One region of the Sodalis sp. RH14 genome, then DNA from elsewhere that is predicted to be linked to it. Evidence: predicted binding sites of a transcription regulator. Region 1 holds the regulator's gene; each other region holds the start of a gene.
What was found. Region 1 encodes PhoB, which activates phosphate uptake and scavenging genes when phosphate is short. Its sites were predicted from a motif close to CTGTCATAAAACTGNCNNAT; they were not measured.

Region 1 (9,954 bases):
ATGGCGACGATGAGGATTTCAAAGCAGTAGGTCCAGCCGGTAATATAGCCGGCAAGCCCGCCAAGGTTATCCTGGGCGTAACGGGAGAAGGACCCGGCATGGGGACTGTGTACCGACATTTCGCCAAGTGCGCGCATGATGATATACGCCACCACGCCGCCAATCATATACGCCAGCAGTACGCTGGGGCCGGCCATTTTAATGGCGTCGGCGGAGCCGTAAAACAGCCCGGTGCCGATGGCGGAACCTAAGGCCATAAATCGGATATGGCGGGTGGTAAGACCCCGTTTTAATGCGGAGGGTTGTTGTTGCATGACCCATTTACCCTGTTTTTTCAGTCAAAAATAGCCGCGGGACGACCCGCGGTGAATAATGCGCGCAAAGGTTATAACCGGACGGTGGCCTTATGATGCGCGGCGTATTTATCATAGAACGCAACCAGGATACCGATGGTAAGCGTGGGCGGCAGCCAGGCCAGGCCTTGGGCCGACAGCGGCAGGTGCTGTATCCACGCGGGCAGCCAGACCTGGAATGACGAGAGCTTGACGGCATCGACGCAGCCGAAGACCAGGCTTATCAGCATCGCCGGCGCGATAATCCGGGTGCTGCTGCGCCACCAGCGCAGCGTGAAGCTGAGCAGGATAAGCACGATGCACGGCGGATAAATCGCGGTCAGCACCGGAATGGAGAATTGGATCAGATGGCTCAGCCCAAGGTTGGACACCAGCATGGAAAACAGACCGAGTATAAACACCAGCGTGCGGTAGGAGAGCGGCAGATGTTCGCTGAAAAACTCGGCGCAGGCGCAGGTCAGCCCCACCGCCGTCACCATGCAGGCGACGAAAATCAGGATGGCGAGAAAGCCGCTGCCCGCATTGCCAAAGGTATACTGGACGTAGGCGTGCAGGATTTCGGCGCCGTTTTGCGCCGACGGCAGCAGCACGCTGCTGCCCGAACCCAGTTTAAACAGCGTGATATAGACCGCCGTCAGCCCGACGCCGGCTATCAGCCCGGCCAGTATGGTGTAGCGGGTCAGCAGCGCGGCGTCGTTCACGCCGCGCGAGCGGGCCGCATTGACAATCACGATGCCGAATACCATGGCGCCCAGGGTATCCATGGTCAGGTAGCCGTTGACAAAACCGTTGGAGAACGGCATATGGGCATAAGCGTCGGTCGCCGGAATGGGATTGCCCGCCGGCCACAGCAGCGCGGCGATGCCCAGGACCGCCAGGGCAATCATTTTCAGCGGCGCCAGGATGTGCCCGACCGTATCCAATAAGCGGCCGGGATAGAGCGAGATGGCGATGACCAGCGCAAAATAGACCAGGCTGTAAAGAAACAGCGGCAGATCCCCCTGGCCGGTAAACGGCGCCAGCCCCACGGCGAAGGATACCGTCGCGGTGCGCGGCGTGGCGAACAGCGGCCCCACCGCCAGATAACATACCACGGCCAGCAGCAGTCCCGCTTTTCTGCCGATGGGGGAACTGAGGGCGTCAATGCCGCCCCCCACCCGGGCCAGGGCAATCACCGTCAGTACCGGCAGCCCAACCGCGCTAATCAGGAACCCCGCCGCGGCCCACCAGACATAAGGGCCCGACTGCAATCCCACCATCGGCGGGAAAATGATATTGCCCGCGCCGACAAACAAGGCGAAGGTCATAAAACCCAGGGCAAGGATATCTCTGATGCTTAAACGCTGGCTCATGGAATAATGTAATGCCTGTCTGGATGCGAAAAATAAGTAAAACCTATGACGACTCATGCCGGTTATGACATCACCAACAGCAGCGGGATATCTCGCGGGCCATGGCGTAATGGCCTGTTTGCCGGGACCGGAGCGCTAAAAGGGTGCAAAACGGCGTGAAGCATGCAATAACCGGCGCAATTTAAACGTTTAAAGCGCGGTAAGGCAATAGTTGAAGATAAAAGCAGAATGATAAGCCAAAAAAATACCCTAAAAGCAGTGAATACTTTCATAGCCTGGGTAATTTCTGCTACAAGATAGTTGAAGGGACGCGCTTTTAACTATAACAGAAAGGCATGGATACCGGTGGCACCCCCGGGCCGCCCCTTAACCCGCGGCGACCATGCCCGCCCGCGGTATTTTGCCGCGGGCGGGATAGCCGGGCGCTGGCGTTACCAGGCGCGGCCCGCAACATCCAGCACTAGCCGCAGTTTGTCCCATTGCTGGGCTTCGGTCAGGCTATTGCCTTCTTCCGTCGAGGCGAAGCCGCACTGCGGGCTCAGGCACAGCTGGTCCAGGCTGATATAACGGGTGGCCTCGCGCAAGCGCGCCAGCACCGCCTCAGGATCTTCCAATTCACCGGTTTTGGAGGTGATAAGGCCCAGCACCGCCTGCTGGCGGCCGGGTTTGATAAACCGCAGCGGTTCAAAACCGCCGGCGCGCTCGGTGTCATATTCCAGGAAAAAGGCGTCGACCTTGACCTCGCCGAACAGGATAGGCGCCACCGGCTCATAACCGCCCTCGGAAATCCAGGTGGAGCGGAAATTGCCGCGGCAAACATGCAGGCTAACCACCAGATCGTCCGGTTTGCCCGCCAGCGCTTGATTGAGCACATCCGCATAAATGCGCGCCAATTGCCGCGGATCCTCGCCGCGCTCGCGGATCTGGCGCTGCTGGTCCGTCGAGCACAGATAGGCCCACACGGTATCGTCAAGCTGCAGGTAACGGCAGCCGGCATCGTAAAAGGCGCGGATAGCGTCATGCCAGGCCTGGGCAAGATCGGCGAAATACGCCGCCAGATCAGGGTAGACGCCGGCGTCGATGGCACCGCGCCCGCCGCGAAAATGCATCACGCTCGGGCTGGGTATGGTCATTTTAGCCACCGCATCGCCGGCCACGCTGCGCAGATAGCGGAAATCCGCCAGCATCGGATGCTGGCGGAACGCCACCTTGCCGGTGACCTTAATGCTGCGCGCCTTGGTCTGCACCCCGGAAAACTGGATACCCTGGTCGACGTCGTAGCCTTCCACCCCGTCCAGCCCCTCAAAAAAATCGAAATGCCACCAGGCGCGGCGAAACTCGCCGTCGGTGACCACCTGCAGCCCCAGACCGCGCTGCAGTTCCACCACCCGGCGGATCTCGGTATCCTCGACGGCACGCAGCTGCGCGGGAGTAATGGCCCCTTGCTGCAACTGCTTGCGGGCCTGCTTAATCGCCTCGGGGCGTAATAAGCTGCCCACCACATCAGCGCGAAAGGGAGGCGTATTTCTTTGCATGTTTGAACTCCGGCGTTATTTTGCCGGCCTGGACAAGGCCCGCAAGATAATAAGATTTAGTGAATAGTTCAGGATGTAAACATTCCCGGTGGGCAATAGTTTCCGTCGGTGACATATAGACATCCGGACGTCTATAATGCCCGCATCCATACTAGCACGCGGCGGCGCATCGCCATGGCGAAGAAAATTCACCCGTGTTGAACATTATTCATGATCACCCGCGGGCGACGGCCCACCCTGCCGACACACCTCATTGCAGCCCGATATCCCGGCGCGCCTGTAGCCTTATGGGTTCAGGCAAGGGCTGGTAGCCGCCCTGGCGGGCGAGGCTTTGGCCCTGGGGCGACAAAATACGGTCCATAAAGGCGGCGGTGACCGGCGCCAATGGGGTATCAGGGGGCTTATTCAGATAAATATAGAGATAGCGCACCAGCGGATAGTCGCCGTTAAGCAAGGCCGACTCGTCCGGCGTCACCTGGCGGCCGGCCTCGTCGGTTAACGGCAGGATCCGCACGCCGGCGGTATGAAACCCCATGCCGGCGTAACCAATGGCGTTGCGCGACGCGCTTACCGCCTGCGCCACCGAAGCCGACCCGGGCAGTTCATTGACCGATGCCAGCAGGTCACCGCCGCACAGCACGCGCTGGCGGAAAAAGCCATAGGTACCGGAGGCGGAATTGCGGCCATAGCGCAGCAGGGCCATATCGGCCCACCGCCCGGTTAGGCCGAGCTCCCCCCAGCGGGTGACGGCAGGGGCGTCGCCGCAGCTGCGGGTGATGGAAAAAATGGCGTCCAACTGGCGCAGGCGCAACCTGGGCAGGGGGTTATCCTGGTTGACTATAATCACCAGCGCATCCAAGGCCACCGGCACCGCCAGGGGCGGGTAGCCGTAATGGCGCTGGAACGCGGCGATTTCAGTCGCGTTCATCATGCGGCTCATCGGCCCGATTTGCGCCGTTCCCGCGGCCAGCGCCGTCGCCGCCGTCGCCGATCCGCCCGCCTGGATCTGCACGCCGACATCCGGATAGTCATGCCTGAAATCCGCCGCCCACAGGGCCATCATATTCGCCAGCGTATCGGAACCGCTGCTGGTGAGGCTACCCGACAGCACCGACAGCGGCCGCGCCGCCGCCGGCAGGGTCAACAGCAGGCAGAGCAGCCAGCCCAGGGTTTTTACTGCTTTTATCATCGGGATTTGACACGTGAAGGAGAAGTGGGGTTATTTTCGGCCAGGACGGGGAGGACAATCAACCGGTTGGGCAAGGTAAAAAAGAAGCGGGTACCCGCGCCCGGCTCGCTGATAACATCAAGATGGGCGTCATGATTGCCGAGCGCGTGCTTAACGATGGCAAGCCCAAGGCCGCTGCCGCCGGTCTGGCGCGAACGGGCTTTGTCAACCCGGTAAAAACGCTCGGTCAGGCGCGGTAAATGCTCCGGGGCGATGCCCGGCCCGTTATCGCTGACCTGAAACTGCGCGCCCTCAGCGGTACGCTGCCAGCACACCTCGATGCGGGTGCCCGGCGGCGTATGGATGACCGCATTGTATATCAGGTTCGACATCGCGCTGCGCAGCTGATCCTCATTGCCGCGCACCAGCAACTGTTCATTAACCCGGAACACGATCTCATGCCGTTCCTGGCTGAGCGCCCCGGCGCTTTGCTGCAGGCGCTTGAGAATGGCCGGAATATCGACGCGTTCATTGACCTCGCCCTGGGGCGCGGCCTCGATACGGGATAACACCAGCAACTGCTTGACCAGGCGCTCCATGCGCTGCGTCTGATCCTGCATAGTGTGGATGGCCTTGGCGCGCATGGCTTCATCCATATCCTGGTCGTTCATCATTTCCAGATATCCCTGCAACACCGTCAGCGGCGTACGCAGTTCATGGCTGGCATTGGCGAAAAAGTTGCGCCTGGCGCCTTCCAGCTGGCGCATCTGGGTCACGTCGCGGGCCACCATTAACAGCTGGTCGTCGGTATAGGGCATCACGCGGAATTCAACGTAACGTTGCTTATTGAGCAGCAGGGTCAAGGGGCGCTCGAACGACTGGCCCTGGATATAGCTGTTGAATTCAGGATAGCGCAGCAGGTTAAGGATATGCTGGCCGTTGTCTTCCGGCCAGCGAAACCCGAGCAGCTGCTGCGCCAGGCCGTTGCACCAGAAAATATGGCCGTCGTCGGTCAACATCACCAGCGCATCAGGCAAGGTTTCCGCGCCGCTGCGAAAGCGTTTGAACAATGTCGCCAGTTCACGCCGCCGCCGCCGGTGGCGCAACTGCATCTGATGCAGGCCATAGAACAGCGGTTCCCAGCTTCCCCGCCCTTCCGGCGGCGTATGCCGGAGATCGACCCATAACCAGCGGGACAGCCGCAGTTGGTAATAATAGTTGCGCACCAGCGCGGCCAGCAGCGCCGCCACCAACAGCCAGGCCAGGTGGCCGACAAAAAGCGACAACAGCAGGGCCGGCAGGCAAAACAGCCCCAGTTCCAGCAAAATCTTACGCCAGGATAAACGTTCCAGCACCGGCAGAGCTCCCCTTATACCGCGCTAATAGCGCGCGGAAAAACGATAGCCGGTGCCGCGGACCGTCTGCACCATCCGATCGTGACCGCCGGTTTCCAGCGCTTTGCGCAGGCGGCGAATATGCACATCAACCGTCCGGTCCTCAACATACACATTAGTGCCCCAGACATGATTTAACAACTGTTCCCGGCTATATACCCGCTCGGGATGGGTCATGAAAAAGTGCAGCAGTTTAAATTCGGTCGGTCCCATCTCCAGGGCCAGTTCGTTGGAGGTTACCCGGTGCGACGACGGATCCAGGCTTAGGCCCTGCAGTTCAATCTTATCTTCCACCGCCATCGGCGAAATACGGCGCATCACCGCCTTGATCCTGGCCAGCAGCTCCTTGGGCGAGAACGGTTTGGTGATATAATCATCGGCGCCCACTTCCAGCCCCCGCACCCGGTCTTCCTCCTCGCCGCGCGCGGTCAGCATCATGACCGGAATATCGCGGGTCAATACCTCGCGTTTCATATGTTTGATAAATTGTATTCCCGAACCGCCTGGCAACATCCAGTCGAGCAATACCAGATCCGGATAAGGCTCCGCCATACGGCTGACCGCCGTGCCGTAGTCTTCGGCTTCGATGGGCTGGAAGCCATTCTGTTCAAGTACGAAGCACACCATTTCACGAATCGGCGCTTCGTCTTCCACGACTAATATGCGTTTTGCCATTTTTTCCTGCCATTAATCTCTGCGGTTAACGTGCCCGGGCATTATGCGTCACTTTTATGACAGATTTATTAAAATCAGCCCATCGTGCCAGAAGCATAGCGGATGGCGGTTTTTTTTCGTCCCGGGTTGCCAAATTAACAGCTTTACGTCGGCATCGCCCGGGGTAAGGTTTATACTCTCGCCCTGACTTTTGCACTCTGGCTGGAGCGTCATGCGGATCATTCACACTTCTGACTGGCACCTGGGTCAGTCGTTTTTCACCAAAAACCGCGCCCGGGAGCATCGCGCCTTCCTGCAATGGCTGGTGGCGCAGGTGGCAGAGCGGGATATCGACGCGGTGATCGTGGCCGGCGATATCTTTGATACCGGCACCCCGCCCAGCTATGCCCGCGAACTGTTCAACCGTTTCGTGGTGGCGTTGCAGCCGACCGGTTGCCAGCTGATCATACTGGCGGGCAATCATGACGCGGTGGCGACATTGAACGAATCCCGGGCGCTGCTGGCCTGCATGCATACCCGGGTTATCGCCGGCGGCGGGTTCGGCGCCCGGGACGATGACGACAACGCCGACGGCGACCGCGAAGACAGCGGCGGGCAACCGGTTTTTGTACTTAACGATCGTAGTGGAAAGCCGGGGGCGATACTGTGCGCCATCCCCTTTTTACGCCCGCGGGATGTGCTGACCAGCCGCGCCGGAGAATCGGGGGATGATAAACAGCGGGCGCTGATGGACGCCATCGCCGCACATTACCAGGCGCTATATGACCGGGCGCTGGCCCTGCGCGCCCGGTTGCCCGGCCGGCTGCCGATTATCGCCACCGGACACCTGACCACGGTGGGCGCCGCCACCACCGATTCGGTACGCGATATTTATATCGGCAGCCTGGACGCGTTTCCCGCCCAGCTGTTTCCTCCGGCGGATTATATCGCCCTCGGCCATATCCACCGCCCGCAGTGCGTGGGCGGACAGCAGCATATCCGCTATTGCGGTTCGCCCATCGCCTTGAGTTTTGATGAGACCGGGCAGCCCAAGCAGATCAATATAGTCAGTTTCGACGCCGGGGGCGTGGCGGACATTTCCCCGGTTTTGATCCCGGAAACCCAGGCCCTGCGCCTGATAAAAGGCGACCTGGCGGACATCGAGGCGCAGTTGCGCTCGTTTAGCGATTACCCGGGGCCCACGCCCGTCTGGCTGGATATCGAGGTGGTGACAGACGCCTGGCTGAATGATATCCAGCAGCGTATCCAGCAGTTGGCGGCCGATTTGCCGGTGGAAATCGTGCTGTTGCGCCGTAACCGCGAGCAGCGGCTGTCGGCACTGGCGCGCCGGCAACGGGAAACGCTGGTCGAACTGAGCGCCGGGGACGTGTTTGAGCGGCGCCTGGCGCTGATCCCCTCCCCCGCGCCGGAGAACCTGGACGCCATACGCTTGCTCTATCGCCAGGTAACGGCGGACGTACAGCAAGGCGCCGCGGCGGAAAACCCGCCGGCGCCGGATGCCGCAACCAAAGGAGACGCCCGGTGAAAATCCTGACGCTGCGGCTGAAAAACATCAATGCGCTCAGGGGCGAGTGGAAAATTGATTTTACCGCCGACCCCTTCGACCGCGCCAGCCTGTTTGCCATTACCGGTCCCACCGGCGCCGGCAAGACCACTATTCTTGACGCCATCTGCCTGGCGCTGTATCACCGCACGCCCCGCCTGGACGCGTTGCCCGGCCAGGAATTGATGACCCGGCTGACCGCCGAATCGCTGGCGGAAGTCGAGTTTTCGGTCAAGGGCGTGGGCTATCGCGCCTTCTGGAGCCAGCGCCGGGCGAAAAACAGCCCGCAGGGCAAACTGCAAAACGCCAGGGTCGAACTGGCGCGTTTGGCCGACGGCGCCATCCTGGCGGATAAAATCAGCGATAAGCTGCGCCTGACCACCGAACTGACCGGCCTGGATTTCGCGCGTTTTACCAAATCGGTGCTGCTGGCGCAGGGGGATTTCGCCGCATTTTTAAACGCCGATGCGAAAAATCGCGCCGAACTGCTGGAGGAACTGACCGGCACCGATATCTACGGCCGCATTTCCGCTGAAATTTTCGAACGCCATAAAACGGTGCGCGGGGAACTGGAGGCACTGCGTACGCGCGCCGCCGCCATCGAACTATTGAGCGAACCCCAACTGCGGGAACTTGACGCCGAGCTGGATAGCCTGCGCCTGGAGCAGGCCCGGCTGAACGCCGAACAATCGCAGTCGCAACGGCATCACGCCTGGCTGGAGCGGCAGCGCCAGTTGACCGGCGCCCTGGCGCAGGCGCAGGCCCAGCGCCAGGCCGCGCAGGCGGCGGCGCAGGAAGCACAGGCGCCGCTGGCGCGACTGGCGCGCGGCGAACCGGCGGAATCCCTGCGCCCCCTGCTCGACGATCGGCAACGCAGCGCCGTGGACCTGGAACGGGCTGAGCAGGAGCTCGCCCGCGCGTGCGCGCTGGAGCTGCAAAGTCAGCAGGCGCTACAACCGCTGCGGGAGCAGGCGGATACCGCCCGGCGGCGCTGGGAGCAGCACGCCCGGCATCAGTTGGCGCAACAGCAGTTGATAAACGACCATCTCGTGCCGCTGGACCAGAAAATCGCCGGGCTGGAACAACAGGCCGCGCAACAGGAGGAACAGCGGTTAGCCCAAACGGAACAGCAGCGGAAACGACAGGCGCTGCAGGCGCTGAAACAACAACAACATCAGGAGGCCGGGCAACAGGCGCAGCTTGTCGCCCGCTATCTGCTTGAGCATGCCGCCTGCCGGCAATGGGGCGGGCAGCTCCCCCTCTGGCGCGAGCTGTTTGCCCGCCGCCGGCGCGAACAGCGCGACATCGACGAACTGGCCCGGCAAGGCGCGCAAATCACGCAGGAACTTGAACAACTCGATATTGCGCGCCAGAAGGAACTCAGCGCGTCGCAGGCCTGCCGGCAACGGGTAATGACCTTCACGGCGCAGTTGGCGGAACGTCAGGGCCTGCACGATGAGCAGGAATCCCGGTTCCCGTTGGCCGCGCTGCGCGCCGACTGGCAGCACAGCCAGCAGCAGCGCGGCCGGCGCGCCCTGATGTCGTCCCTGCTGCCGCAAATGGAGCGTGTAAGCCGCGATCTGGCGGCCAACCGCACGCGGGAAGATCAACTGCGACGCGACTGCGACGATATTACCGCCGCGCTGGCGGCGCTGCGGCGCGCCGAGGCGGATAAGTCCGCCCTGCTGGACGAAATGACCGCGCGCCATCGCCTGGAAATGCATATCGTCTCGCTCGGGGAACTGCGCGGAGCGTTGCGACCGGGGGATCCCTGCCCCCTATGCGGCGCCACCGAGCATCCCGGCATCGCCCTATACCAGGACCTGCAGCCGCAACACACCGATCGGCGGCGGCAGGAACTGCTGCCGGAGGTGGAGCGGCTCAAGGCCGAAGTGGTGGCGGCGTTTACCCGTCTCGAGATGCTGCAGCAGGAG
Region 2 (9,954 bases), 1.6 Mb from region 1:
GTGACACCCGGCTGCCTTCGGCCAGCGGCAACAGCAGTGTTTCCACCGGCTCGGGCAGGGAAAACCAGGTAAAGCGCTGTGGCTTGGCGGTCGTGAAATCGAGATATAATTCGTTTTCCCCCAGCCGCAGGGCGACGTTCATTGCGCGCTGCGGCCAGTGCCAGCTGGCCTGGGTGGGGCCGTGGCTCAATGCAGTGACTTTCTCCGGCGCCTGCGGCTGATTTACGGGCATATTGCCGATACGGACGGCAAGCGTGGACGGGTCGACGGTAAAGATCATGTCATCGCGTTGCAAGGTTAACGCGCTGGCCGATCCCGCCAGCAGTAACAGGCCGCAGGTCACGCTTTTGGCCAGGCAATGCCATTGCCCGGCGAGGCGGGGCGTCTTGTTCATGATGTCACCTCGGAATACCGCGTTACTATTTTATATTTATAGGGGGAATGCTTGTGTTGCTTCAGCCGGATTTGGCGATGTCGTGAACCCTAGCATGGCGGCGTGGCAATGCCATTTACTTTACTCAATACGGCTTTTCTGTTAATGGATCGTTTAAATTTTTTCCAGGTAATTTATTGAAAGGATGGGGTTATCATGCGGATTGTTCTTGCGGACCGTTATCCCGGCGCCCAATTCTGGGCTTTTGGCGACAGCGCCGAGATGGCCGATACTCTGCTGGCCCTGGTCCTGCGCGGCGAAAAAACCGCGTCCTGCTGTTCTTATACCGCTTTCCGGCAGGACGGGGCCCCGGCTGTCGGCGGTTATCATGTGATACTGGACGGCGCCGACAATCCCGCCTGCGTCATCCGCACCGTGGCGCAACGGTTGGTGCGTTATTGCGACGTGACCGCCGACATGGCCGCCCTGGAAGGCGAGGGAGATAAGAGCCTGGACTACTGGCGGGCGGCGCATCGGGATTTTTTTCAGCGCGAGGGCGGCTTTTCACCGGAGATGCTGCTGGTATTCGAGCAATTCACGCTGATAGAAAGACTTCAATGAAAAACGGCATATCGCCCGCAGCCGCCGTCCCCGGGCCGGGATGGCGGGGTATTTCCCGCACGGCGCCATGCCTTGCCGGCCATCCAAGCCGGCGGGGGCGGGCGTTTAACGCAGGTTAGGATTGCTCATCACGCTATACCGGCCGCAGCCCAACAGCGCTATGGCGATGCCGGCGAACAGGTAAACGGCGATAACCTCAAAACCCCAGCCGCCCACTTTGTCCAGGGTCAATATCATGCCCGGATTGGTAATCAGCCAGGCAAAGAGCATGGTAAAACAAAATACCAGCGCGGCGGGGCGTACCAGGATGCCGAGGATAAACAGCACCGGCACCACTATCTCGCCGAGAAACACACCGTAGGCAACAAACGCCGGCATGCCGTGCCGCTCCACCATGCCGACGATACCGTCAATACCATAGATCGCTTTATGGATGCCATGAAGCATCATCATGCCGCCAAAAGCGACGCGCAGCACTAATCTTCCTAAATCCGGTTTATCCAGCATACGGTTAAAAGCAGCAATCATTTTACACCATCCCATTTGCAATAAATTTGAATGATTATCGTTGTAACCATTATTACTCTTTTCAGCGACAAAAGCCCACCGCTTAAATGAGCCAGATCAACCAAATAGCAGCAATAACGAAAATAAATTTCCCCTACGGCCGCGGGGCATATTGGCATCCCTCAGCCTGGGGTGTGGGGCGGCAACCGCGCTGTTCTCTCCCCGCGCCGCCGCTATTTTCCACGGGCCGTTAGCCGTCGGCGGCGTTAACGGCATAACACATTCCGTTGCCCGCCATTGATTTTCGCTATAGTTAGCCTCATGTTACTTTCATATCTTTTAAACAATGATCAGGGCCGCGCTATGACAAATCCGTTGTTGACTCCATTTTCCTTGCCGCCGTTTTCCGCCATTCTTCCTGAGCATATCGTCCCGGCGGTAAAATCCGCCCTTGCCGACTGCCGACAGACCGTTGAGCGCATCGTTGCGCTATCGGGTCCGTATACCTGGGACACCTTATGCCAGCCGCTTGCGGAAGCGGACGATCGCCTGGGCCGCATCTGGTCGCCGGTCGGCCATCTGAACGCGGTGCAGAACAGCCCGGAGCTGCGCGAAGCCTATGAGCAAAGCCTGCCGTTATTGTCGGAATACAGTACCTGGGTGGGCCAGAACAAGGGGTTGTACGACGCGTATCGCGATTTGCGCAACGGCGAATACTACGATGAGCTGAGCGTGGCGCAAAAAAAAGCGGTTGATAACGCCCTGCGCGACTTCGAGCTGTCGGGGATCGGCCTTTCACCCGAGAAACAAAAGCGCTATGGCGAGATTGCCGCGCGCCTGTCGGAGCTGGGTTCGGCCTATAGCAATAATGTGCTGGACGCCACCATGGGGTGGAGCAAGCTGATTACCGACGAAGGCGAACTCGGCGGCATGCCGGAAAGCGCGCTGGCCGCGGCCCGCGCCCAGGCGGAGGCGAAGGGGCAGGAAGGCTGGCTGATTACCCTTGATATCCCCAGCTATCTGCCGGTGATGACGTATTGCGATAACGCCGCCCTGCGTGAAGAACTGTACCGCGCCTATGTCACCCGCGCCTCCGACCAGGGTCCCAACGCCGGCAAATGGGACAACGGCCCGATCATGGAGGAAATCCTGGCGCTGCGGCACGAATTCGCCCAACTGCTGGGTTTCGCCAGCTATGCCGATAAGTCCCTGGCGACCAAAATGGCGCAAAATCCGCAGCAGGTGCTGGATTTTCTCACCGATCTGGCCCGGCGCGCCCGTCCGCAGGGCGAGCAGGAACTGGAGCAGCTGCGCGCCTTCGCGGCCAAACACCACGGCCGCGATGCGTTAAATCCCTGGGATATTACCTACTATAGCGAAAAGCAAAAACAACATCTTTACGCCATCAGCGATGAGCAGCTGCGGCCTTATTTCCCCGAGCAGCGGGTGGTAAACGGCCTGTTTGAGGTGGTGAACCGCATCTATGGCATCACCGCCGAGGAGCGTACGGATGTGGATACCTGGCATCCCGAGGTGCGTTTTTTCGATTTGTTCGACGAACAGGGCGAGCTGCGCGGTAGTTTCTACCTGGATTTATATGCCCGCGACAATAAGCGCGGCGGTGCCTGGATGGACGATTGCGTCGGCATGCTGCGCAAAGCCGACGGCAGCCTGCAAAAGCCGGTGGCCTACCTGACCTGCAATTTTAACCGCCCGGTCAGCGGCAAGCCGGCGCTGTTTACCCACGACGAGGTCACCACCCTGTTCCACGAATTCGGCCACGGCTTGCATCATATGCTGACCCGCATCGACACTCCCGGGGTTGCCGGCATCAGCGGTGTGCCCTGGGACGCGGTGGAACTGCCCAGCCAGTTTATGGAAAACTTCTGCTGGCGGCCCGAGGCGCTGGCCTTTATCTCCGGCCATTATGAAACCCACGAGCCGTTGCCCAAAGCCATGCTGGATAAGCTGCTGGCGGCGAAAAATTACCAGGCGGCCCTGTTTATCCTGCGCCAGCTGGAATTCGGCCTGTTTGATTTCCGCATGCATTTCGAATACAGCCAGGAACAGGGCGCGCGCATCCTGCAAACGCTGGCGGAGGTGAAACAGCAGGTGGCGGTCATGCCGGCGGTGGAATGGAGCCGTTTCCCCCATGCGTTCAGCCATATATTCGCCGGCGGTTACGCGGCGGGCTACTACAGCTATCTCTGGGCCGACGTGCTGGCGGCGGACGCCTGGTCGCGCTTTGAGGAAGAGGGGATCTTCAATCGGCAAACCGGCCAGTCGTTCCTGGACAATATTCTCTCGCGCGGCGGTTCCGAGGAGCCGATGGCGCTGTTTGTCCGTTTCCGCGGCCGTGAACCCGAGCTGGACGCCATGCTGCATCATTACGGTATCCGCGGATAATGCCGCTGGAGCCGCTGGCGCTGCGTTGTGAACCGGGCGTGGACAAGGCGCGTTTAGCGGCCCTGGCTGAACGCTGGGGCCTGCTGCACGATGCGTCGGCGGTGATGGAACTGGTGCTGACGCCGGAGCGCCTTGAGCTGCGCAAGCGCGATGAGCCGAAGCTCGGCGCCATCTTCGTCGATTTTACCGGCGGGGTAATGGCACATCGCCGCCGCTTCGGCGGCGGACGCGGCGAAGCCATCGCCCGGGCGGTGGGTGTAAAGGGTAAAACGCTGCCGGACGTGGTGGACGCGACGGCGGGCCTGGGGCGCGATGCGTTTGTCCTGGCGTCCCTCGGCTGCCGTGTGCGCATGTTCGAGCGCCATCCCGTGGTGGCGGCGCTGCTGGACGACGGGCTGCAACGGGCCTATGACGACCCGGAGGTGGGGACATGGCTGCGTGAGCGCCTGACGCTGGTGCACGGCTCCAGCCTGATCGGGTTAACCGGGCTGCGGCCGCGTCCGGATGCGGTTTATCTTGATCCGATGTTTCCGCACCGGCAGAAAAGCGCGCTGGTTAAAAAAGAGATGCGGGTGTTTCAATCGCTGGTGGGCGCCGACGAGGACGCCGACGAACTGCTTCTACCCGCGCGCGCGCTGGCGACCCGGCGGGTGGTGGTCAAACGCCCGGACTATGCTCCGCCGCTGGCGGGCATTGCCGCCCAGGCCCATATCACCACAAAAAATCATCGTTTCGATATCTATACCCCGCAAGCAATCCCCGCAGAGCAACAGGTTACGGCGGATTAAACCCGCCGGAGAGGCGCAATATCGGGGTGAAACCATGCATGCGCCGGCCCCCGCCCCGCAGGGCGGAGGCTGTGCGCATCAACACGCTTAATCCTCGTAGACTTCTTCGTCGTTCAACGGCACGATCAGCATATCCACATGGACGGTGTTGATCAGCTGGCGGGCCGACGACATCAGCTTGCTCCAGAAATCCTGATGATGTCCGCACAGGACCAGATCGACATCGTACTTATTGATGGCATCCACCAGCACCTGGCCTAAATCGCCGCTGCCGCTGAGGATTTCGGCAATCGGATAATGGGCGTTCTGCGACAGCTGCGTCATCGCATTTTGGGTTTCCTCGGAGATGCGTTTTTGCATATCCCCGAGATTGACGTCGATAAGTCCGGTATAGAGATCGGAATAATTGACGTCAACATGGATCAACGAAATCTTCGCGTTGTACGGTCTGGCCATCGATACTGCTTTTTCCACCAACACATTGCTTTCCGGTGAAAGGTCAACGGCGATAAGGATGTGTTTATAAGACATAATCAGACTCCTTGCAAAATGTCACTCGTTAACTCCGCGCGACGTGGGTACTCATCCGGCATGTCTGTGACGCCTTAAGTTTAACACTCGGCGGCGTTCCAGAAGTGATGCCGTGATCACACCTATCCGTATGATATTTATCAACCCGCCCAGCATTTTCGGCTGGGGCGATACTCCGGCGGTAAAACCTTAACAGCAATAACTAACATAATTGAATTATAATTATTAATTTTTCAACGCACTAAATTTAGTATAGCTTTTATTAGAAAGGGCATCGCGCATTATCCGGGGAGGATGCGACGTAGCCCGTATGCCGGGGTGACCCGGCAAGGCGCGGTCGCGTTGCTGAAAAAAAACCGGCTAAAAGAACAATTTTTGTCGCTTCGATTGCTTTCTTTAGACAAACTTTTCTACACTCAATATTGCAAGGTCCGGCAGTATTTTTACTGCGTATATCCATTCTCGGTTATATCAATTTTTGGGGTGGGCTTCTTCAGCTCTGTGGTTAGTTGCTATCGCGCGTAAACCGCTGCCGGCCCGGATGTCGGAAGGTTGTGTGGAGTCGCGTTGCCGGGGGGGATTTATGATCAACACCGTTGCGCTTTTCTGGGCTTTATGTGTCGTCTGTGTCGTTAATATGGCGCGTTATTACTCATCGTTGCGGGCATTGTTGGTGGTACTGCGGGGGTGCGATCCGCTGCTCTACCAGTACGTGGACGGCGGCGGGTTTTTCACCGCGCACGGACAGCCCAGCAAGCAGCTCAGGCTGGTACGCTACATCATTGCCCAGCGGTATCTCGATCATCACGATCCGGAATTTATCCGCCGCTGCGAGCGGGTGCGCCGGCAATTTATGCTGACCAGCGCGCTGTGCGGATTCATCGTCGTCAGCCTGATTGCCCTGGCTATCTGGCACTGAGACGTAAAGAAACCGTGCTGGGAATCAAACAATTAAAAAGGCGACCCGCAGGCCGCCCTTTTCACTACGCCTGCCGGATGCGTTAAATCAGCTTCAATGCCAGCCAGTAAAGACTACCCGAGAGCACGATAGCCACCGGCAGGGTGAGTACCCACGCCAGCAGGATATTTTGCACGGTCTTACCCTGGACGCCGCCGCCGTCCACCAGCATGGTGCCCGCCACCGCGGAGGACAATACATGGGTGGTGGAAACCGGCATGCCGGTATAGCTGGCGGCGCCGATGGACACGGCGGCGGTCATCTGCGCCGACAGTCCCTGCGCGTAGGTCATGCCCTTCTTGCCGATCTTTTCGCCGATGGTGGTGGCAACGCGCCGCCAGCCAATCATGGTGCCCAGCGACAAGGCCAGCGCCACGGCAACGATAATCCACAGCGGCGCGTACTCCACGGTTGCCAGCAGATCCTTACGCAAATTATTCAGGAAGCGTTTATCTTCGCCGGTGGTTTGCGGCAGCTTGGCGGTCCGGTCCGCGGTATCGGCGACGCACATCAACAGGCGGCGCACATGCGCGCGCTCGAAGGGCGTGATCTTATCGTAGCTCTGCAAATTATCCAGCAGCGCCATGGCGCGGGTGATGGCCAGCAGCGCCCGGGAACTGTCGCAGTGAAACTCGGCCGGCGTGGACGGCAGGGCGTTGACATCCGGCGTCGGAATCGCCGGCGGTTCGGCGTTAACCACCTGCGGCAGGGCGCCTTGATGCTGCAGGTAAAATTGCTGCAGGTTGCCGACCGCGTCGCGGGTGCGGGCGATATCATAGCCGGTGGAATTCATATTCACCACGAACCCGGCCGGCGCGACGCCTATCAATACCAGCATGATCAGGCCGATACCTTTCTGTCCGTCATTGGCGCCGTGGGCAAAACTCACCCCGGCGGCCGACAGGATAAGCGCAGTGCGGGTCCAGAACGGCGGTTTGCGTTTGCCGTCTTTCTTCTCCCGCTCCGCCGGCGTCAAATGAATGCGGCGCCGTTTCGGGGTGCTGCTCCAGTAACGGCGCAGCGCGAAGACCATGATACCGGCCACCACCAGCCCGACGATGGGCGAAATGATCAGCGACAGGAAGATCTCGATAAGCTTCGGGATATTCAGCGCGTCCAGCACCGACGAGTCGGTTACCATGGCGTTGGTCAGGCCGATGCCGATAATGGCGCCAATCAAGGTATGCGAGCTGGAGGCCGGCAAACCGAAGTACCAGGTTCCCAGGTTCCAGATAATGGCCGCCAGCAGCATGGAAAACATCATTGCCAGGCCGTGGGTGGAGCTGACGTTTAGCAACAGGTCGACCGGCAGCAGATGCACGATGGCATACGCCACGCTCAGGCCGCCGAGCAGTACGCCGAGAAAATTGAAGATTCCCGACATGCCCACGGCCAGCTGCGAGCGCAGGGCACGTGTGTAGATTACGGTTGCTACCGCATTGGCGGTATCATGAAACCCGTTGATGGCTTCATATACCAGGACAAAAATCAATGCGAGCACCAGCATAAGACCGGTATGAAACTCCAGGCCGGTAAATAGATGTAGCATAGGGTTACGCCATAGATTGGACATGAACGGGGCGCATTATCTGCGACAACAGGGGCCGTGGAAAAGAGAAATATGACCTTTTTATGACATTTCTGTCAGCACTGCGCGGGCTTGTCCGCACTTTACTCTGTAAAATCATGAGGATAACTATGCTTACTGATTTTATCATCCTGTTACGTTGGCATAAGGCCACCGGGGACATTACAATCGGCCCCCGCGTGGAACGCACAATAGCCGGACGGACGCCCTTTTTCATGATTAAGCAGGCATAAGCAGAGAGCAAGTATGGTGGAACAGTTTGACGTAGTGGTGATCGGCGCCGGCGCCGCGGGCATGTTTTGCGCCGCGCAGGCCGGCCGGCTGGGCCGCAGGGTATTGCTGCTGGATAACGGCAAAAAGCCGGGACGGAAAATTCTCATGTCCGGCGGCGGCCGCTGTAATTTCACCAATTTGTATGTCGAGCCGGCGGCGTTCCTCTCGCAAAATCCGCATTTCTGCAAGTCCGCCCTGTCGCGTTATACCCAGTGGGACTTTATTGCCCTGATGCAGCAATACGGCATCGCCTGGCATGAAAAAACCCTCGGCCAGCTTTTTTGCGACGACTCGGCGCAGCAGGTGGTGGATTTGCTGCTCAAGGAGTGCGAATTGGGCCAGGTGACGCTGCGGTGTCGCAGCGAGGTAGGGGCCGTGGAAAAACGCGGCGATGATTTTTTCCTGACCCTGCCGGGCGGCGCCATCAAAACCGGCCGCCTGGTGATCGCGACAGGCGGCCTGTCCATGCCCGGCCTGGGCGCCACGCCCTTCGGTTATAAAATTGCCCAACAGTTCGGACTGCCGGTCATCCCCACCCGCGCCGCGCTGGTGCCTTTTACCCTGCATAAGCCCCTGCTGGAACAGTTAAGCGTGCTGTCCGGCATCGGCGTGCCCGCGGTGGTCGTTGCTGAAAACGGCGTCTCGTTCCGGGAAAACCTGCTGTTTACCCATCGTGGACTGTCGGGACCCGCCATATTGCAGATTTCCAGCTTCTGGCAAAGCGGCGAGTACCTGACGCTTAACCTGCTGCCTGATACCGATTTAGCCACGTTCCTGGCGGCTGAATTGCGCGAACACCCCAACCAAAGCCTGAAAAACACCCTGGCAAAACTGTTGCCGCGTCGTTTTGTCGAGATGTGGTTCGCCCTGCTGGCCATTCCGGAATGCACGCTAAAACAGCTCACCCACCGCCAGCAGGCCGATTGGGTTCTGGCCCTGCAGCAGTGGCGGGTGCAGCCGAACGGCACCGAGGGCTATCGCACCGCCGAGGTCACCCAGGGCGGCGTGGATACCCGCTATCTCTCGTCCAAAACCATGGAAAGCCGGCAGGTGCCGGGACTGTATTTTATCGGCGAGGTGGTGGATGTGATAGGCTGGCTGGGCGGCTATAACTTCCAATGGGCCTGGAGCTCGGCGTGGGCCTGCGCGCAGGCGCTGGGGGCCGCGGAACGCCATAACCCTGCCTGAGGGCCACGCGGTGACTTAACGCAGCCGCCTGATCTCATGATCCCGGTACTTGTAGTTACAGCGCAGTTCCACGCCTGCGGGGATATCAGCCAGCGTGAACACCGCGATAACCGATACCGTGCGCTTATTCGCCAGAATCGCCGGAAACCGGGCCATTTCCACATTATAGCCGGATCGCGCCTGGCGACAGGGACGGCCATGCTCGTCATATTCAACCAGGGTGTTTATTTTGGATATGATGCCGTCGCCGTCAAGAATGATCTCCTCTTCCTGATCATCGGCCGCTATGGATATCAGATAGTCATGATCGAAAACGGTTTTGTCGCACACCCCTTCCGGTACCAGGACACCGGCGTAGATTCCCACGCACGTCCCTTTCGCCAACGGCCTGGCGGCCATCACCCCCCATTGGCCGATAAGGGATTTTTCCCGCGCCGGCACATCGTGCCTGGTGAGCTTACGGCACTGCAACAAGCCTGCATAAAGCGCGGCCCGATCGGCGCCGCTCACATCTCCGCTGGCAAAGGGCACTACCTGGTCATTGGCATAGCGGTTATTGGCGGTGGTCGCCAGCGAGAAACGGTTGAGATGGATGATCGTCACGGCATTGCCGTCCACGTCCCGATAGGGCGGCAGGGCATCGAGACCGGTGTGATAACTTCTGTTCCTGGCAATGATGGTGCTGCGGATCTCGCTTTTCATAAAGTGGGTCAGCACGCCG
Region 3 (9,954 bases), 580 kb from region 1:
TTAAAGGTATTCAGGCTGCTTTCGCCGTCAAAAAACCCGCGGTCCAGCTTGGCGCCGCTGCTGGCGTACAGGCTGCCGTCCGCCGGCACCGCGCTGTGATAACCGCCCGACGGATCTTTTTGCAGATAGGCTTTTAACAGCAGCGACGTGTTGCCGTCCGGCTGCCATAACAGCGACGGCGCGATGGCATAGCGTTCCTCGCGCTGGTGATCGTACTGGGTATCGCTATGGCGCGTGATGCCCGTCAGGCGGAACGCCCATTGATCGCTGACGGCGCCGGTATAGTCGAACGCCGCGCCGGTGGTGGCGTTATTGCCGGCCATCAGCTTGATATGCCCTTCGCTGGCAAAACGGGGGCGTCTGGACGTCATCATCACCAGGCCGCCGGGAATGGTCTGGCCGTAAAGCGCCGACGACGGACCGCGAATCACATCGACGCGCTCCAGGAACCAGGGATCGATTTGCAGGTTGTTATAGCTGCCGCCGTCGCTCATCAACCGCAGGCCGTCCAGGAAGGTATTATTGGTATCGCCGCCGTGGAATCCGCGCAGGGAAACGGTCTCGTAGCGGGTCGCGCCGCCGGCGAAGTTGGTAAATACCCCCGGCGTATAATTCAACGCGCTGTTCACCGTCAGGGCGGCCTGATCGTCCATTTGCCGGCGCGTCACCACCGACACCGACTGGCCGGTGGTAATCAGCGGCTGATCGGTTTTGGTCGCTCCGCGGCTGGTGTTGGCTGTGTAGCCCCGGGTCGGCGCATCGGCGCTGTCGGCCGTCTGGGCCGCGGTAACCACCAGGGTATCCTCGGCATAGGTGAATAACGGCGCCGCGAAAGCGAGTGAACACAGCAGAGTGGAACGTGTTAAGCGCAAGACCCTTCTCATTATATCTTTCCATTGACAGGTGAATGAAATTGAAACTAAATGAGAATTATTATCTTTCTTATTTATTGATTCAAGAAATAATTTAACACATTTAAGGAATTGGCCGGAACGGCAAGGCTTACGCGGGGCGGGATGGCGGCTGCGAGACGTTGCTACGCCTCGATACGGCAATGGAAAGGGTTAGGTCTAAGATGGCCTGGCGGCGGTAGGCTTAACCCCGTTTTTGCCAGTCGGCAGCGTCTTTTTCTTCTTTTTCTTCTTTTTCTTCTTCTCCTTCATTCGACGCCAGACGCATATTGGCCGATGCCGCGTGCGAGACATACAGCGCCAGCAGCGCGGCGGCAAACTCATCGTCCAGCGTGTAGAAATAGCATTCGGGTACGTTCAGGATGCGGGCAAACGCACAGCAGGTTTCAAAATTGGGACGATATATCCCATTTTCATACTGACTAATTCTGGAACGGGCGGTGGACTCATCGATGCCAGCCATGACCGCCAGCTTTTCCTGTGTCAGCTGGGCCCTGTGCCGGGCTTCTTTCAGGCGTTTTGGAATCATCTTCAAATATGAGTAAAGTTAGCTTGATAATCTGTTTAGCATCACTTAACATCAGAGTTGTTTAGAATAACTAAACACTTTATAAGAATAGAACACACATCAGGGTGAGGGCCGGCAATTGCCGGCCTGATTTTGTGCTGTGTGTAACGCCATCATTCCACTCAGTAAATTTCCCCTGCCCCGCAAAAATCCCGTGCTTTTAATAATTTCCGAGTTTTTTGATCTTTTCTGATTGCTATGACCGCCACGCAATGTCAATCAGGGGTTTACACCCGGTGGCACAGATTGCCGTGGTAGTAATAATTTATTAATGCCAAAAATTGTGAGTTTAATCACATTGAAACGCTTGCCGCCATCCCGCACAATGTTCCGCGGACAATTGCTTGAGATAATTTCAAAACAATGTTTTATTAAAAATAAATAAAAACTATTTTTTTTGAAATACATGAGATCAGTCACAACGGTAACCTCATGAAATTGGTTAGCATTGCCCCTCTTTAACGATGTCACTGGTAAGGAATAACCATGTATAAAATTGCAGGCGCGGCCCTTCTTTCATTGCTGTTGAGCAGCAGCTGTTTCGCCCAAAGCGCCGATGCCACGGCGGTAACCAAGGCGGTGGAAACCATGCGTCAGGCCATGGTCAGCGCCAAGAAAGCCGATCTGGAGAAAGTGGGCGCGCCGACGCTGAGCTACGGCCACTCCAGCGGTAAAATCCAGAACAACGCCGAATTTGTCGATGCCATCGTCACCGGTCAATCCAAATTCCTGACGCTGGATCTCAAAGACCAAACCGTGCAGGTCGACGGCGACGTGGCCATCGTCAGGCATATCCTGCAGGCGAAAACCGCAGACGGCGGCAAGCCGGGCGAAGTGAAAATCGGCGTCATGCAGGTATGGCAGAAAAATGCGGCGGGCGCCTGGAAGCTCCTGGCGCGCCAGGCCTATTCATTGCCTAAATAAACCCCTGCCAGCGCGGCTCTCGGATATGAGGGCCGCTGCGTCGTTTTCCCCGCGCCCACCGGGCTTTCCGCTGTAAAAAAAATGTAACTTTTTGTCAACGCAAAAAGAATTCATCTCCTGCTTTTTAGCCGAGCGGTGAAGTTTTACTGTTTTAAATCAATTGATTAAAAAAATAATTTCTTGTATTTCGCCGTTCAATTCTTTTTACCCGCACCACCCGCCGGCGCGGCTTGTCACAAAACGGTAATGAAATCTCGCGCCGTAGCGGATTAATTGCTATACAGATAACTATCACCCATCCCTTACCGGAAGACCGCCTTGAAACGCTGCTGCTATAGCCGGAGGTATTTCCCTTACTGCCCGATGGAGGGAGAACAATGTCAGCGGAAACCCTGTCGATAGTATTATTTATAGCGGCGGTTATTATTTATTCAACGAAAGCCAAAAAAAATAAATATTTGTTTTCATTAGTGCTGTTTGTTTTAGGTATTTATATTCTGCTTAATTTAGTCAGGGTCGCCAGTAATTACTTTACCGGCGCCGGCATCAATGATTCGGTGCTGTATACCCTGACCAGCAGTTTAACCGGCGCCGGATTAGGCAAGTACATCCTGCCCTTTGCCGGTTTCATCCTGGCTTCCCTGCTGGTGTTCAGCCTGATGTCATGGCTGTTGCTATTCAGAAAAGCCGGCGGCGGCCGTACGGCTTACGGCCTGCTGGCTCTCGTTTTGGCCGTGGTCGCCGTGATTGCCACGCCGGCCAGCGGTGAAATTGCCGGCCTGGTTAAATCCCAGTTGGCAAGCGGCGATACGGACTTTAATACCTATTACAGAACCCCGTCCAAAACACTGGCGAAAGACAGCCCCAACCTTATTTATATCTATGCCGAAAGCCTGGAAAGAACCTATTTCGATCAGGACGCCTTTGCCGGTTTAACCACCGAGCTTAACAGTCAGAAAAACGATGCTATAGATTTCAGCAATACTACCCAATTGCCCGGCACCGGCTACACCATTGCCGGAATGGTGGCGTCGCAGTGCGGCATTCCGTTATTCGCCCCCTTTGACGGCAATGCCTCAAGTTCGTTATCGACCTTTTACCCCCATGATATTTGCCTGGGCGATATACTGCAGGCTTCCGGTTACGATACCTATTTTTACCAGGGGGCCGATATGGCGTTTGCCGGTAAAGGCCTGTTCCTGAAGTCCCATGGTTTTGAGCATATCTATGGTTTCCAGGAGCTTAAGGGACTGGTCAAGGATCCCGACTACCGCAACGAGTGGGGCTGGTATGACGATACCCTGCTGGATCTGGTCTATGATAAATTTATTGCGCTGTCGCAACAAAAACAGCGGTTTGCCTTATTTGCGCTGACCGTCGACACCCATCATCCGGACGGATATATTTCGCGATCCTGCACCAATCGCTCCTATGCGTATGACAATATGGAAAACAGCTCCCTAAGCGCCGTGGCCTGCAGCCAGGAGCATATCGCGGGGCTTATCAAAAAAATCCGCGCATCGGGCTATTTCAAAAATACGGTGATCGTGGTGTCTTCCGATCACCTGGCCATGAACAATACCGCCTATGATATTTTAAATCAGCACGACAGAAAGGATCTGTTCTTTATCCTGCGCGGCGACAAGGAGCAGCCCCAGGTCAGTAATGTTAAGCGCAGCACGCTGGATAACGGCGCGACTGTATTGGATGTGCTGGGGGGCGATAACTATATCGGCCTGGGCCGGAGCAGTTTATCCTCCACATCGTTATCAACCTATTTTTTAAATCTCGATGATAAGATAACCGCATGGATACCGGATGTTATCCGGCAGTGGGATTTCCCGACCAAGATAAAAAAATATAAAATTGATGTAAATGCCAAAACCATCGGCTTTTCCGGCGTTCAATTTAAAATACCGTTGATTTTAAAAATTGATAAAAATAATATTGAGCCGATGTTCGACGTGTATTTATCCGCACCGTTAAAACAGCAATTGGCGAAATTGAATGCCCGGGATAAATTTTTATGGATTGATGACTGTAATAAAATGGCCGATATTTGGGATCCATCGCTGAGCCAGGTAACCAATTATTGTGTCGCCGTCGGCAACCTGAGCACCCAGCCGAACATCGTTAAAATCGACTCCGACGTGTATCGCGGCAAGGTGTCGTTCAAAAAACTGCCGCAGGGCGATGAGGCGCAGTTTGAGCAGACCGTCGGCAGACTGAACTTATCCGCTCCCGCGACAAATTAACCCCCTGGCACCGGACGGGGGTTGCAGCGCCGGTGATAGCGCCCGCCGGTTTAGCCTGCCGCCCCTGTCCCGGCGATAAAATGCCGCAGCGATGGTTATTTATTAAACATCCTCATGCTGCGGTTTGATAAAATATCCCGCGCCACCGGCTTCAATTCATTTCTTATTGTCTTGAGTAATAATTATTATTCTTATTTAAATCGCGCGCGGTGCCGCGCCCACGCCCCGTGTTCACTGGCATAAATGCCCGCCGGCCACTGGCCCGATAGGTCATAAGTTATTCTTATGCTTAGTGGTGATAAACATATGCTTTTTTATACGTGGTTAATTATCGTTGCCTATGTAATATTCCTCAGCAGAAAACCAGCGCCATGGAATAACCCCATGAAGTGGTTAAATTATATTAAAATTATATCAAGGAAAAGCAAATGGCCTTATTCATTAATAGCCGGCCTTCAGCGTTATCGCTGCTGACTGTGTTAGCGTTAGGCAGTATCGTCTCCGTTGCCGCCCATGCCGACCAGTTGGCCAATATCAAGCAGGCCGGCGTTATTCGTGTCGCCACCTTCGATTCCAACCCGCCGTTTGGTTCCGTCGATGCCAAAACCCATAATATCGTCGGCTACGACGTGGACTTTGCCAAGGCGCTGGCAGACGCGCTGGGCGTGAAGCTGGAGCTGGTGCCCACCAATCCGGCCAACCGCATTCCTCTGCTGCAGTCGGGTAAAGCCGATATTATCGTGGCCGACATTACCATCACGCCGGAGCGGGCCAAGGTCATTGATTTTTCCATTCCCTATTTTGTCACCGGGCAGCAGTTCCTGGTGCCGGTAAACTCGCCTGATAAACTGGACGGTTACGCCAACGCGCGTATCGGCGCGGTAAAGGGCACCACCGGCGAGCAGGAATTGCATCATCGTTTCCCGAATGCGCGCGTCTTGTCCTATGATGATATTCCGCTGGCGCTGACGGCGCTGCGCAACGGCAACGTGCAGGCCATCACCCAGGACAGCACCATCCTCGCCGGCCTGCTCGACGGCGCGCCGGATAAAGCCAAATATAAAGTGCTGCCGGAGCTGCTGAGTAAAGAAGAGATAGGCGTCGGGGTGAAAAAAGACGAGACCGCGTTGCTGACCTTCGTTAATAACGAGCTGCTGAAACTGGAAAAAAACGGCCAGGCTACCTCCATCTATAATAATTGGTTCGGACCCCAGACCAAATCGCCTCAACCGCGTCTGTTTACCATAACAGCGAAATAATCAGGCTGAATCAATGCAATCCCAGTACGACAATCTGCAACCATCCGCCGCCCCGGTGGCGGATACCCCTGCCCCACATGCCATCCCCGCCGTCGAGTTCCGCCAGGTTGATAAATTTTTCGGCCCCCACTACGTGATCCGCCAGGTGGATTTCAGCGTCGGACGCGGCGAGGTGGTGGCGATTTGCGGCCCCTCGGGGTCGGGGAAATCCACCCTGATACGCCTGATCAACCAGTTGGAAACCGTAAGCGGAGGTGAAATTCTGATCGACGGCCATCCCACCTCGGCGTTGAAAGGCCGCGCGCTGCGTGAACTTCGCACCCATATCGGTTTTGTGTTCCAGCAGTTTAATCTCTACGGCCATCTTAACGCCCTGGATAATGTCAGCCTGGCGCTGATCACCGTGCACGGCTGGACGCGAGCGAAAGCGCATGCCAAAGCGCAGAGTCTGCTGGAGCGGGTGGGATTGGGCGATAAGGCGTCTTTTCTGCCGGCCCAACTGTCCGGCGGCCAGCAGCAGCGGGTAGCGATTGCCCGCGCCCTGGTCACGGACCCGACGTTGATTCTTTTTGATGAGCCGACCTCGGCGCTGGACCCGGAAATGATCGGCGAAGTGCTGCAGGTAATGCAGGAACTGGCCCATAGCGGCATCACCATGGTGGTGGTCACCCATGAAATGAGCTTCGCCCGCGAAATAGCCGATCGGGTGGTGTTTATGGACGGCGGCGTCATTCTGGAGCAGGCCGACCCGGAGACCTTTTTCAGCGCGCCGGTGCATCCGCGCGCGCAGCGTTTTTTGCAGAAGGTGCTTAATCCGCTGCATGCGCGCCTGGAGGAGAGCTGATGGCCTGGCACCTGGATTGGGCCGGCGTGCTGACCGGCCAGCCCTGGCAATGGATCCTGTCCGGCTTTGCCGCCACCTTGTACGTCACCTTGTTCGGTTGCCTGGCGGCGACGCTGATAACCCTATTGATGCTGGCGCTGCGCCTGGCGCCGGGGCCGATTGGCCGCGCCCTGGCGGCGGCGTTTGTCTCGGTGTTTCGCAACACGCCGCTGCTGGTGCAATTATTGTTCTGGTATTTTGCCGCCTGGGGCGCGCTGCCGCAAGGCGTGCGCCTGTACATCGGCGATATGCACCCCTGGTCGATTCTGCCGGGCAACGTCCTGTGGCTGGCGCCGGAATTCCTTTGCGCCGCCTGGGGATTGTCGCTGTTCTGCGCGGCGTTTTTGCTGGAGGAAATCCAGGCGGGGTTGAACTCCGTGCCGCCGGGACAAACGGAGGCCGCGCTATCGCAAGGGTTCAGCCAGTGGCAAATCCTGCGCCATGTGCTGTTGCCGCAGGGACTGCTCAATGCCTGGCAGCCCCTGGTCGGGCAATACCTGAACCTGATGAAGCTTTCGTCGCTGGCCAGCGGCATCAGCTTCGCCGAATTGACCTATCAGATAGGCCGGGTGGAGAGTTTTAACGCCCACGCGCTTGAGGCGTTTGCGGTGGGCACCGGGCTTTATCTGCTCTTGGGCGTGGCGATGGGATCCCTGCTGATATATGTGGGCCCAAAGCGCCGCGACGGCAGGCAACCGCTGTTGCCGGCGGCCGGCCTCGATGCGCCGCCGGCCGGCAACCCGATAAGCGGAGCGCGCCATGACCTTTAATATCGACGTGATCCTCGCTAACCTGACCTACCTGCTATGGGGACGCCTGGCCGACGGCCAGCCGGGCGGCGTGCTGCTGACGCTGATGATGGCGCTGTGCGCCGGCGCGCTGGCGCTGGCGCTCGGCGTCACGCTGGCGTGCCTGGCCTGGCGCTATCCGGGCTGGACGCGCCGGGCGCTGTTTATCTGGGCTGAAATCATTCGCGGCATTCCGCTGATTTTTGTTATCTTCTGGCTGTTTTTCCTGCTGCCCATCCTGTTCGGCGGCTCGATACCCGGTCCGCTGACGGTGATTCTGGCCCTGGCCTGGTTTACCTCGGCGGCGGTGATGCATACCACGCTCGCCGGCCTGAACGCCCTGCCTGCGGGACAGGTGGAAGCGGGCCTTGCCTCGGGACTGGGCGAGTGGCAAATCCTGCGCCGGGTTTTATTGCCGCAGGCCATGCCCAATCTGCTGCCGTCTTATATCGGGCTGATGGTCTCCCTGATCAAGGATACCTCGCTGGCGTTTATCGTTAACGTGCCGGAGCTGACCACCGTGGCGGGCCAGGTCAATAACCGCGAACAGATCTATCCCACCGAGATTTTTATCTTTATCGGCGTCATTTATTACCTGCTGTGTTATGGCCTGTCCCTGCTGGCCACCCGACTGGGCGCGCCGAAGCCGCTGTCCCGGTAGCGCCCCGCCCGGCGCGTGGGCGGATGCTGCGCCATCCTTACCCGGCGCGGGCGCAATCGCCGGATTCGCTCCCGCGCCGGGCACCATTACAGCATATGGCGCCGGGCCTCGGTCCGCACCCGGTGAAGCACCTGTTGTTTAATGTCGCTGTAGCCTGGGGCCTGCGCCAGGGTCTCGATATCCCGCTGCGGGCCGAACGGCACCCGCACTTCCTCAACGATTTTCCCCGGCCGCGCCGACATCACCAGGATACGGTCGGCGAGAAACAGCGCCTCTTCCACATCGTGGGTGACAAATAAAATCGTCGTGCCGGTTTGCTTCCAGGCGGCGCGCAGCAGTTCCTGCATCATCATCCGGGTTTGCGCGTCCAGCGCGCCGAAGGGTTCATCCATCAGCAATATGTCGGGGTCGGGCAGCCAGGCCCGCGCCAGCGCCACCCGCTGCTTCATGCCGCCGGACAGCTGCCAGGGCGCATGCTGTTCAAAACCCGCCAGTCCCACCCGCTGAAGCCAGGCATTGGCGTCGGCATCGGCCGCCGCCTTTTTCCGGCCCGCCATGCGCGCGCCGAAGGTGACGTTAGCCAGCACCGACAGCCAGGGAAATAAATTGGGCTGCTGGAACACCATGCCCCGGCTGGGATGCGGCCCCCTGACCGGCCGACCCGCGCACAAGATCCGCCCTTGCCGTACCGGCGTAAAGCCGGCAATCATATTCAGGATGGTGGATTTGCCGCAGCCGGAGGGGCCGAGCAATACCACGAACTCCCCGGCGGCCAGTGACAGCGAGACATCGTCCAGCACCGTCAGGGGCGCCTGCCTGCCGGTAAAAACCTGCGTAATATGTTCAACAGCGATATGTGCCGTCATGCGTCCTTCCCCGCCCAGGGCACCAGCCATTTCTGTACTCCCACGATCGCCAGATCCAGCATATAACCGATGGCGCCGAGCAGCAGGATGCCTATCATCACGATATCGGTGCGCAGATAGGCGCTGGCGTTGATCACCATCCACCCCAGGCCCGACGTAGCCGCCACCAGTTCGGCGGCAATCAGCGACGTCCAGCCGACGCCGATGGACAGCCGCACGCTGGTAAATAGCTCGGGCAAGGTATCCGGCAAGACCACCCGCCAGAAAATCTGCCGGCGCGAGGCGCCCAGCGTCTGCGCTACGCGGATGCGGGCATCGCCGATGCGCTCCACCGCGGCGGCGGCACCCACCACCACGCTCAGAAAAGTAGCGATAAAAATAAGGAAAAATTTCGACGACTCGCCAATACCCAGCCAGACCACCGCCAGCGGAATAAGGGCGATTTTCGGCAAGGGCCGCAAAAACTGCACAAACGGGTTGAGCGCGGCGGCGATGGGCGCCGACAACCCCATCAGCAGACCCAGCGGGATGCCGCACACGATGGCGACGGCAAAAGCGCTCAGCGCCCGCGCCAGGCTCACCGCGATATGCTCCCAAAGCGGCACCTGGCGGTAGCCGTCGCGCAACAGCTCAACCGTGGTTTCTGCCAGATCCGACAAAGGCGGCAGCAATAGCGGGTCGACCCAGCGCCGTTCCCCGGCGATTTGCCAGAGCAGGAAAAACAGCGCCACCGAGACGACGCTGATAGCAAGATGATGAACAACTTTCATAACGGTATTTATTTACCCGCGGCCTGGCGGATATAGCTGGAATTAATCGCCCCGCTCCAGGTGGCCGGG

Region 2: pitA (inorganic phosphate transporter PitA) is a predicted target of PhoB. The motif match lies at 7,804-7,823, and genes of this name have one in related genera.
Region 3: opgB (phosphatidylglycerol--membrane-oligosaccharide glycerophosphotransferase) is a predicted target of PhoB. The motif match lies at 2,634-2,653, and genes of this name have one in related genera.

Annotation. Positions count from the first base shown of each region.
Region 1 covers NZ_CP178739.1:1,120,575-1,130,528, reverse strand. Annotated here, with positions in the region: gene proY (proline-specific permease ProY) at 1-314, opposite strand, end outside; gene brnQ (branched-chain amino acid transport system II carrier protein) at 386-1,705, opposite strand; gene ACL2XQ_RS04975 (cobalamin-independent methionine synthase II family protein) at 2,137-3,240, opposite strand; gene ACL2XQ_RS04970 (PstS family phosphate ABC transporter substrate-binding protein) at 3,491-4,429, opposite strand; gene phoR (phosphate regulon sensor histidine kinase PhoR) at 4,426-5,763, opposite strand; gene phoB (phosphate response regulator transcription factor PhoB) at 5,788-6,477, opposite strand; gene sbcD (exonuclease subunit SbcD) at 6,689-8,002, shown strand; gene ACL2XQ_RS04950 (AAA family ATPase) at 7,999-9,954, shown strand, end outside.
Region 2 covers NZ_CP178739.1:5,500,762-5,510,715, forward strand. Annotated here, with positions in the region: gene ACL2XQ_RS25050 (glycoside hydrolase) at 1-394, opposite strand, end outside; gene ACL2XQ_RS25055 (ASCH domain-containing protein) at 590-994, shown strand; gene ACL2XQ_RS25060 (DoxX family protein) at 1,100-1,522, opposite strand; gene prlC (oligopeptidase A) at 1,865-3,907, shown strand; gene rsmJ (16S rRNA (guanine(1516)-N(2))-methyltransferase RsmJ) at 3,907-4,695, shown strand; gene uspA (universal stress protein UspA) at 4,783-5,226, opposite strand; gene uspB (universal stress protein UspB) at 5,810-6,145, shown strand; gene pitA (inorganic phosphate transporter PitA) at 6,228-7,733, opposite strand; gene ACL2XQ_RS25090 (NAD(P)/FAD-dependent oxidoreductase) at 8,022-9,233, shown strand; gene ACL2XQ_RS25095 (hypothetical protein) at 9,249-9,954, opposite strand, start outside.
Region 3 covers NZ_CP178739.1:1,703,311-1,713,264, reverse strand. Annotated here, with positions in the region: gene ACL2XQ_RS07700 (TonB-dependent siderophore receptor) at 1-884, opposite strand, end outside; partial or broken gene ACL2XQ_RS07695 (helix-turn-helix transcriptional regulator) at 1,195-1,440, opposite strand; gene ACL2XQ_RS07690 (nuclear transport factor 2 family protein) at 1,966-2,403, shown strand; gene opgB (phosphatidylglycerol--membrane-oligosaccharide glycerophosphotransferase) at 2,781-4,658, shown strand; gene ACL2XQ_RS07680 (ABC transporter substrate-binding protein) at 5,087-5,917, shown strand; gene ACL2XQ_RS07675 (amino acid ABC transporter ATP-binding protein) at 5,931-6,761, shown strand; gene ACL2XQ_RS07670 (amino acid ABC transporter permease) at 6,761-7,570, shown strand; gene ACL2XQ_RS07665 (amino acid ABC transporter permease) at 7,560-8,249, shown strand; gene ACL2XQ_RS07660 (ABC transporter ATP-binding protein) at 8,336-9,115, opposite strand; gene ACL2XQ_RS07655 (ABC transporter permease) at 9,112-9,885, opposite strand; gene ACL2XQ_RS07650 (glycine betaine ABC transporter substrate-binding protein) at 9,894-9,954, opposite strand, start outside.